Regions from separate parts of the Methylobacterium mesophilicum SR1.6/6 genome, predicted to be linked through region 1. Evidence: predicted binding sites of a transcription regulator. Region 1 holds the regulator's gene; the other holds the start of a gene.
What was found. Region 1 encodes PhoB, which activates phosphate uptake and scavenging genes when phosphate is short. Its sites were predicted from a motif close to TGTCATNNANCTGTCAT; they were not measured.
Positions count from the first base shown of each region.

Region 2: the regulator PhoB is predicted to act here: its motif matches at 1,662-1,678, upstream of MMSR116_RS18210 (Orn/Lys/Arg decarboxylase N-terminal domain-containing protein).

Region 1 covers NZ_CP043538.1:4,120,363-4,123,767, reverse strand. The annotation lists gene MMSR116_RS19765 (protein-disulfide reductase DsbD family protein) at 1-1,154, shown strand, start outside; gene phoB (phosphate regulon transcriptional regulator PhoB) at 1,161-1,856, opposite strand; gene phoU (phosphate signaling complex protein PhoU) at 2,044-2,763, opposite strand; gene pstB (phosphate ABC transporter ATP-binding protein PstB) at 2,878-3,405, opposite strand, start outside.
Region 2 covers NZ_CP043538.1:3,799,641-3,803,045, reverse strand. The annotation lists gene MMSR116_RS18210 (Orn/Lys/Arg decarboxylase N-terminal domain-containing protein) at 1-1,614, opposite strand, end outside; gene MMSR116_RS18205 (hydroxyacid dehydrogenase) at 1,907-2,887, opposite strand; gene MMSR116_RS18200 (hypothetical protein) at 3,210-3,405, shown strand, end outside.

The sequences.
Region 1 (3,405 bases):
TCCTCGGCCTCGTGCGGCACGCGGGCGAGAGCCCGTCGCGCCTGCGGCTGCACGGCCTCGCCTACACCGCCGGGGTGCTGGCGAGCTTCCTGGGGCTCGCCGCCCTGCTGATCGCCCTGAAGGGCGGCGGGTCTGCGATCGGCTGGGGATTCCAGCTGCAATCGCCCCTCGTGGTGGCGGGGCTCGCCTACCTTCTCTTCGCCATGGGCCTGAGCCTGTCCGGCGTGGTCCATGTCGGCGGCCGGCTCGCGGGCATCGGCGACGGCCTCGCCCGGCGCGCCGGCCTGAGCGGCTCCTTCTTCACGGGGGTCCTTGCCACCCTGGTGGCGACACCCTGCACGGCGCCGTTCATGGGCTCGGCGGTGGGCTTCGCGCTGACCCAGAACGCCGCCGTGGCGCTCGCGGTCTTCGCGAGCCTGGGCCTCGGCCTCGCCCTGCCCTTCCTGGTCCTGACCCTCTGGCCGCCGGCCCTGCGGGCGCTGCCGCGGCCGGGCGCTTGGATGGAAACGCTCAAGCAGGTCCTGGCCTTCCCGGTCTACGCCACCGTGGCGTGGCTTGTCTGGGTGCTGGCACAGCAGGTCGATCCGCGCGGCCTCCTGGCGGCCCTGATCGGCCTCGTGCTGGTGGGCTTCGCCGCCTGGGCCTGGGAGCACGGGCACGCCGGACCCCGGACCTCGCGGATCGCGCAGGCCGCCGCAATCCTGGCGCTGGCCGCCGTCGGGGCCATCGCCGCGACGCTTCCGCGGGACCGCGCCGCGCCGATCGCACAGGCCGCCGCCGACTGCGTCGAGCCGTTCACCCAGGCCCGCCTCGACGCCCTGGTGGAGGCCCGTCGGCCCGTCTTCGTGGACATGACCGCGGCCTGGTGCATCACCTGCGCGGTGAACGAGGCGACCTCGCTGTACACCAGGGCCGTGCGGGCCGCGATGGCCGAGCGCGACGTCACCTACATGAAGGGTGACTGGACCAACCAGAACCCCGAGATCACCCGCCTTCTGGAGAAGTACGGTCGCAGCGGCGTGCCGCTCTACCTGCTCTACAGCGGCAGCGGGGCGCCGCAGGTGCTGCCGCAGATCCTCACCGAGGGGACGGTCCTGGCGGCCCTGGAGGCGGTGCCGGCTGGCGCGGGCCGGAGCGCGGCGCTCGCCCGCTGAGCGGGGCTACGTCTCCAGCGCGAAGGTCTCGTCGAAGGCGTATCCGGAACCGCGGACCGTGCGGATCGGATCGGGCTGGCGCGGGCTGTTCAGCGCCTTGCGCAGGCGCCCGACATGCACGTCCACCGTGCGCTCGTCGATGTAGACGTCGTGTCCCCAGACCCCGTCGAGTAGCTGCTCGCGGGAGAAGACCCGGCCGGGCGCCAGCATCAGGAACTCCAGCAGCCGGAACTCGGTGGGCCCGAGATGCAGCTCCTCGCCGCCGCGGCGGACGCGGTGCCCGGTGCGGTCGAGTTCCAGGTCGCCGGCGGCCAGACGGTCCGAGACGTGGGCGGGCTTGGCCCGGCGCAGCAGTGCCCGGATCCGGGCGAGCAGTTCCGGCACGGAGAACGGCTTGACGATGTAGTCGTCGGCCCCCGTCCCGAGGCCCCGGATCCGGTCGCCCTCCTCGCCGCGGGCGGTGAGCATGATCACCGGCAGCCGTTCGGTCTCGCGCCGCGCCCGGATGCGGCGGCAGAGTTCGATTCCGGAGAGGCCCGGCAGCATCCAGTCCAGCAGGACCAGATCGGGGATCCGCTCGGCCAGGAGCAGCTCCGCGTCGTCGCCCCGCGCCGCCGTGTCCACCAGGAAGCCCTCGGCCTCCAGATTGTAGCGCAGCAGCGTGGTCAGCGCCTCCTCGTCCTCGACGATCAGGACTTGCATGCTCACGTTCGATGACCCGTTCACGAGGCGGCGCCGTTCAGCCTGCGGACGCGCCGGCCCCCTCCGGAGCGGGCGGCCGGGCGGAAGGTGCGGGAGGCGCCGCTCAGCCTCAACCCGTACCCACCGATTCTCCGGCGGCGCCCCACAGGAATGAGCGCGCCCCGGCGCCTGTGTCGAGGCGGCCCGACTACGGAGCCTGCCCGCGCTCCACCGTCGCGTAGTTCGACGCATCGTTCTTCGGCCGGTCGCCCGCCAGGGTCTCCCCGGTGGCGAGGTAGTGGATGGTCTCGGCGATGTTGGTCGTGTGGTCGCCGATCCGCTCCACGTTCTTGGCGCAGAACAGGAGATGCGTGCAGAACGAGATGTTGCGCGGATCCTCCATCATGTAGGTCAGGAGTTCGCGGAACAGGGAATTGTACAGCGCGTCGATCTCGCCGTCGCGCTCCCAGACGTCGTGGGCCGCCTGGATGTCGCGGCTCGCATAGGCGTCCAGCACATCCTTGAGCTGTCCCTCGGCGAGGTCGCTCATGTGGCGGACACCCAGCACGATCTTCTGCGCCGGGGCGTGGTCGGAGATCGCCACCACGCGCTTGGCGACGTTCTTGGCGAGGTCGCCGATCCGCTCCAGGTCGCCCGAGACGCGGATCGCCGAGATCGTCTCGCGCAGGTCGATCGCCAGCGGCTGGCGCCGGGCGATGAGGAGAACGGAGCGCTCCTCGATGTCCCGCTGGAGCGCGTCGAGGCGCTTGTCGGCGATGATCACCGCCTGGGCGAGCCCGTCGTCGCGGCGCACGAGGGCGTCGGTCGCCTCCGCGGTCATCTTCTCGGCCACGCCGCCCATCTCGGAGATCGAGCGACGCAGATCCTCCAGGTCAGTGTCGTAGGAGCTGACGATATGGCCGGGCATGGTGGATCCTTCGATAAGGGCCCCGCATCGCGATCCGCGGGGGCTGGCGGGGATCCGCCGCCCCGCCGCCGCGGCGGCGAAGGCCGGTATGGTTCGTCGGAGCGTCCGGCCCGATCAGCCGAACCGCCCGGTGATGTAGTCCTGCGTGCGCCGCTCGGTCGGGTTCATGAACATCCGGTTGGTCGGACCGAATTCCACGAGCTGCCCCAGATACATGAAGGCGGTGAATTGCGAGATGCGCGCCGCCTGCTGCATGTTGTGGGTGACGATCACGATGGTGAACTCGTCGCGCAGCTGCTCGATCAGCTCCTCGATCCGGCCGGTGGAGATCGGGTCGAGCGCCGAGGTCGGCTCGTCGAACAGGATGACCTCCGGGCCCTGCGCCACCGTGCGGGCGATGCACAGGCGCTGCTGCTGGCCACCGGAGAGGCCGGTGCCCGGCTGCCGGAGCTTGTCCTTCACCTCGTCCCAGAGGGCAGCCTTGCGCAGGGCCTCCTCCACCCGGCCGTCGAGCTCCGATTTCGGCAGCTTCTCATAGAGGCGCAGGCCGAAGGCGACGTTGTCGTAGATCGACATCGGGAACGGCGTCGGCTTCTGGAACACCATGCCGATGCGCGCGCGCAACTCGTTGAGATCGATGGA
Region 2 (3,405 bases), 320 kb from region 1:
GGTGAAGCCGTGCCAGCGCGCGCCGGGCTTCAGCTCCCAGTGGCGGGGCGTGGCGGCGAGTTCGTCGGTCGGCACGCTCTCCCAGGGCACCTCGGCCCCGTCGGCGTTCCGGGTCACGTCCGGCACGAAGGGGTCGAAGAACCAGCGCCGGGCGGGGTCGCGCTCGTTCTCCTCGAATTCCCGCCGGATCGCCCGGACCTTCTTGCGCCACTCGATCCCGAGCCGGATCGTGTCGTCCCACAGGATCATGCCCGAGCGCCCCTTCATCATCTGGGCGCCGACGTCGAGGGAGGCGAACAGGGGATAGAAGGGTGACGTGGAGGCGTGGACCAGAAAGCTCTCGTTGAGCCGCTTGTGCTCGACCCGCCGGGTCTGGCCACGGATGTGCCCGTCCCGGGTGTGGATCTGCGAGGCCTGGGAGAAGCTCGCGAGCTGCTTGTGGGTCGATTGCGTGGCGACGATGCCGGGCGAGGTCTCGTCGAGGCCGGTCAGCCCCATGGCGAAGCGGCGGGCGTAGAGCGGGTGGAACTTCATGAAGCCCGCCCAGGCCTCGTCGAACAGGATGTAGTCGCAGAGGTGGCCGATCTTCTCCAGGATCTCCTGGGCGTCGTAGATCGTGCCGTCGTAGGTGCACTGCTCGATCACCGCGACGCGGAACGGCCGCTCCCGCCGCCACGCCTCCGGGTCGGTCACGAGCGGGTTGCGGCGGATCTTCTCGCGGATCCGGGTCTCGTCGAGGGCCTCGTGGAAGATCGGCCCGATCAGCCCGTAGGCGTTGCGATCGGTTTCCAGAAAAATCGGGATGCCGCCGCCGAGGAACAGGGCGCCGTGGTGGGCCGCCTTGTGGTTGTTGCGGTCGAACAGGACGAGGTCGTCCTCCGCCACCAGGGAGGACAGGACGATCTTGTTGGAGGCCGAGGTGCCGTTGAGGACGAAATAGGTCTTCTCCGCCCCGAAGATCCGGGCCGCCTCCTTCTGGGCCTTCAGGGCCGGGCCCTCATGGGTCAAGAGGTCGCCGAGATCGAGGACCGAGTTGTCGAGGTCGTCGCGGAAGATGGCCTCGCCGAGGTGTTCCACGAAGATCCGCCCGATCGGGGAGCGGTTGTAGAAAATGCCGCCGTTGTGGCCCGGGCAGGTCCAGAGCTGGTTGCCCTTCTCGGCGTAGTCGACCAGCGCGCCGAAGAACGGGGTCTTCAGCGTCTCGGCATATTGCGTGACCCGGCTGACGAGGCCGCGGGCGATGAATTCCGGCGTCTCCTCGGCGAGGAAGATGTAGCCGTCGATGAAGTCGAGCAGCTCGACCGGGATGTCCTCCAGCCGCTTGCGGCGGACCATGATGACGATCGGCATCTCCAGGCCGCGCTTCCTCATCATGTCGATGAGGGCGGCGGCCTTGCCGTCGAGGCCGCGCTTGCCCCAGTCGACCACGAGGCAGCCCACCGCCGCGTCGGTCTGAACCGCGATGGCCGCGTCCTCGACGCGCCGGGCGCGCACCACCTCGAAGCCGCGCTGCTCCACGGCCGCCACGATCTGGTTGACGCGCGCGCCTTCCAGATCGTCCGGATCGAAGGCCGGGGCGCACATCAGGACCGTGAAGCGACGGTGGAAGTCCATGGAGCCCTCTTGGCCGGGAACGCAGCGGGTCGCTTTCCGGCCCGTCTGCGACGATTGCATGACACAGCGCGCGGCGGGCAGCCGGGGTGCGGACGAAAGGGCGTGATCCGCAGGGTCGAAGACGCTTGAACACCCCGCCCACCTGCACCCTCATCCTGAGGTGCTGCAGCGACGCGGAAGCCTGGAAGGCGGGGTCCAGAAAGTGCTGCGATCCCTGGAGCCTTCCGTCGAGGCCCGCTGGCGCGGGCACCTCAGGATGAGGGGGTCGTCGGGAAGCCGATCGCAGGGCGCGTCACACCCCGCGCCGCCGCTCCCAGACATCCGGATTGACCAGCCCGCCCGGCCGCCGGCCGGCCAGCACGTCGACCACGCGGGTCGCGGCGGTCTCGGCGGTGCGGATCAGGGCCGCCTCGGTGGAGCCGCCGACATGGGGTGTCAGGATCGCGCGCTCCTGGCGGGCGAGGGGATGCTCGGGGGGCAGGGGCTCCTGCGCGAAGACGTCGAGCCCGGCCCCCGCGATCGTGCCGGCCTCCAGGGCCTCGATCAGGGCGGCCTCGTCGATCAGGCCGCCGCGGCTGGTGTTGATCAGGAACGCCTCCCGCTTCATCCGGGCGAGTTGATCCCGGCCGATCAGCCCGCGGGTGCCCGGCGTCAGCGGCACGTGCAGGGAGACGATGTCGGCCTCGGCCAGGAGGGCGTCCACCGAGGCGGCCCGCAGGGCGCCGGCATTGGCGAAGTCGGCATCGGGACGGCTCGGCCCGTAGGCCAGGACCCGCAGGCCCAGGGCGGCGCCGAGCCGGGCGGTGGCCTGTCCGATCGCCCCGAAGCCGACGAGGCCCAGCGTCAGCCCGGCGAGCTCGACGAGGCGGGCGGTGAACTTGAAGCTGTCGTCGCCGCGTCGGACCGAGCGGTCGGCCCCGGGCAGGGCCTTGGCCAGGGCGAAGATCAGCGCGAGCGTCTGCTCGGCCACCGACACGGCATTGGCGCCCGGCGTGTTGACCACCACGATCCCGGCCCCGGTGGCCTCCACCTTGGCCACGTGGTCGGTGCCGGTGCCGTGCACGCCGATCACCCGCAAGGCGGGGGCCGCCGCGATGGCGCGGGCCGGGAAGCCGGTGTTGCGGGTGATGACGGCCACGCAGCCGGCGACCTCGCGCGCCAGGGTCTCGGCGTCGGTGCCGCTGGCTGGGCGCGGCTCCAGCCCCGCGGCCCGCAGCCGGTCGAGACCCGCCGCGTGGATCGGCTGGACGATGAGGCACGGACCGGTGATCACGGGAGGGGAAGCCTCTGCAGGGGGGAGGATCGAGGGGGCAAGCCGCTTGCCGCGACCCTCTTGGGCGCTCCGCGCCGCACTGGCAACCGCACGGTGCGTGGGTGAGGTCCGGCCGGGCTCGATCGGTGGCCCTCAGCGCGGCCTTGCATTGCGGCGGTCCAGCAGGCTGAAGCGGCGGTGCAGGCCCAATGTTTCCCGTGAAACATTGCGTTAACCCAGCGCGCCCGACGCCGAGCTCGTCCGCTTCCGCGATCCGCGACCGCGCCGCTGTTGCATCGGTACAGTCGCGACGCGATCCCCGGCGGGTTACCACCGGTCCGGCATGACCACATCGATTTGGCGCGATCGACGCAATGACCTGGCCCGGGCGCGGCTGGAGCGGGCTCTCCCGCCCGTCTTCCCGGGGGCGGTCCTGCAGCACGCCCTGGCACGGCCGCTGATCCCGCCGACGCCGCGGCTCGCGGTCGAGAGCTACTGGCGCAACCACATCCTACGGGCGGACCGGCTGGCGCGCGCCC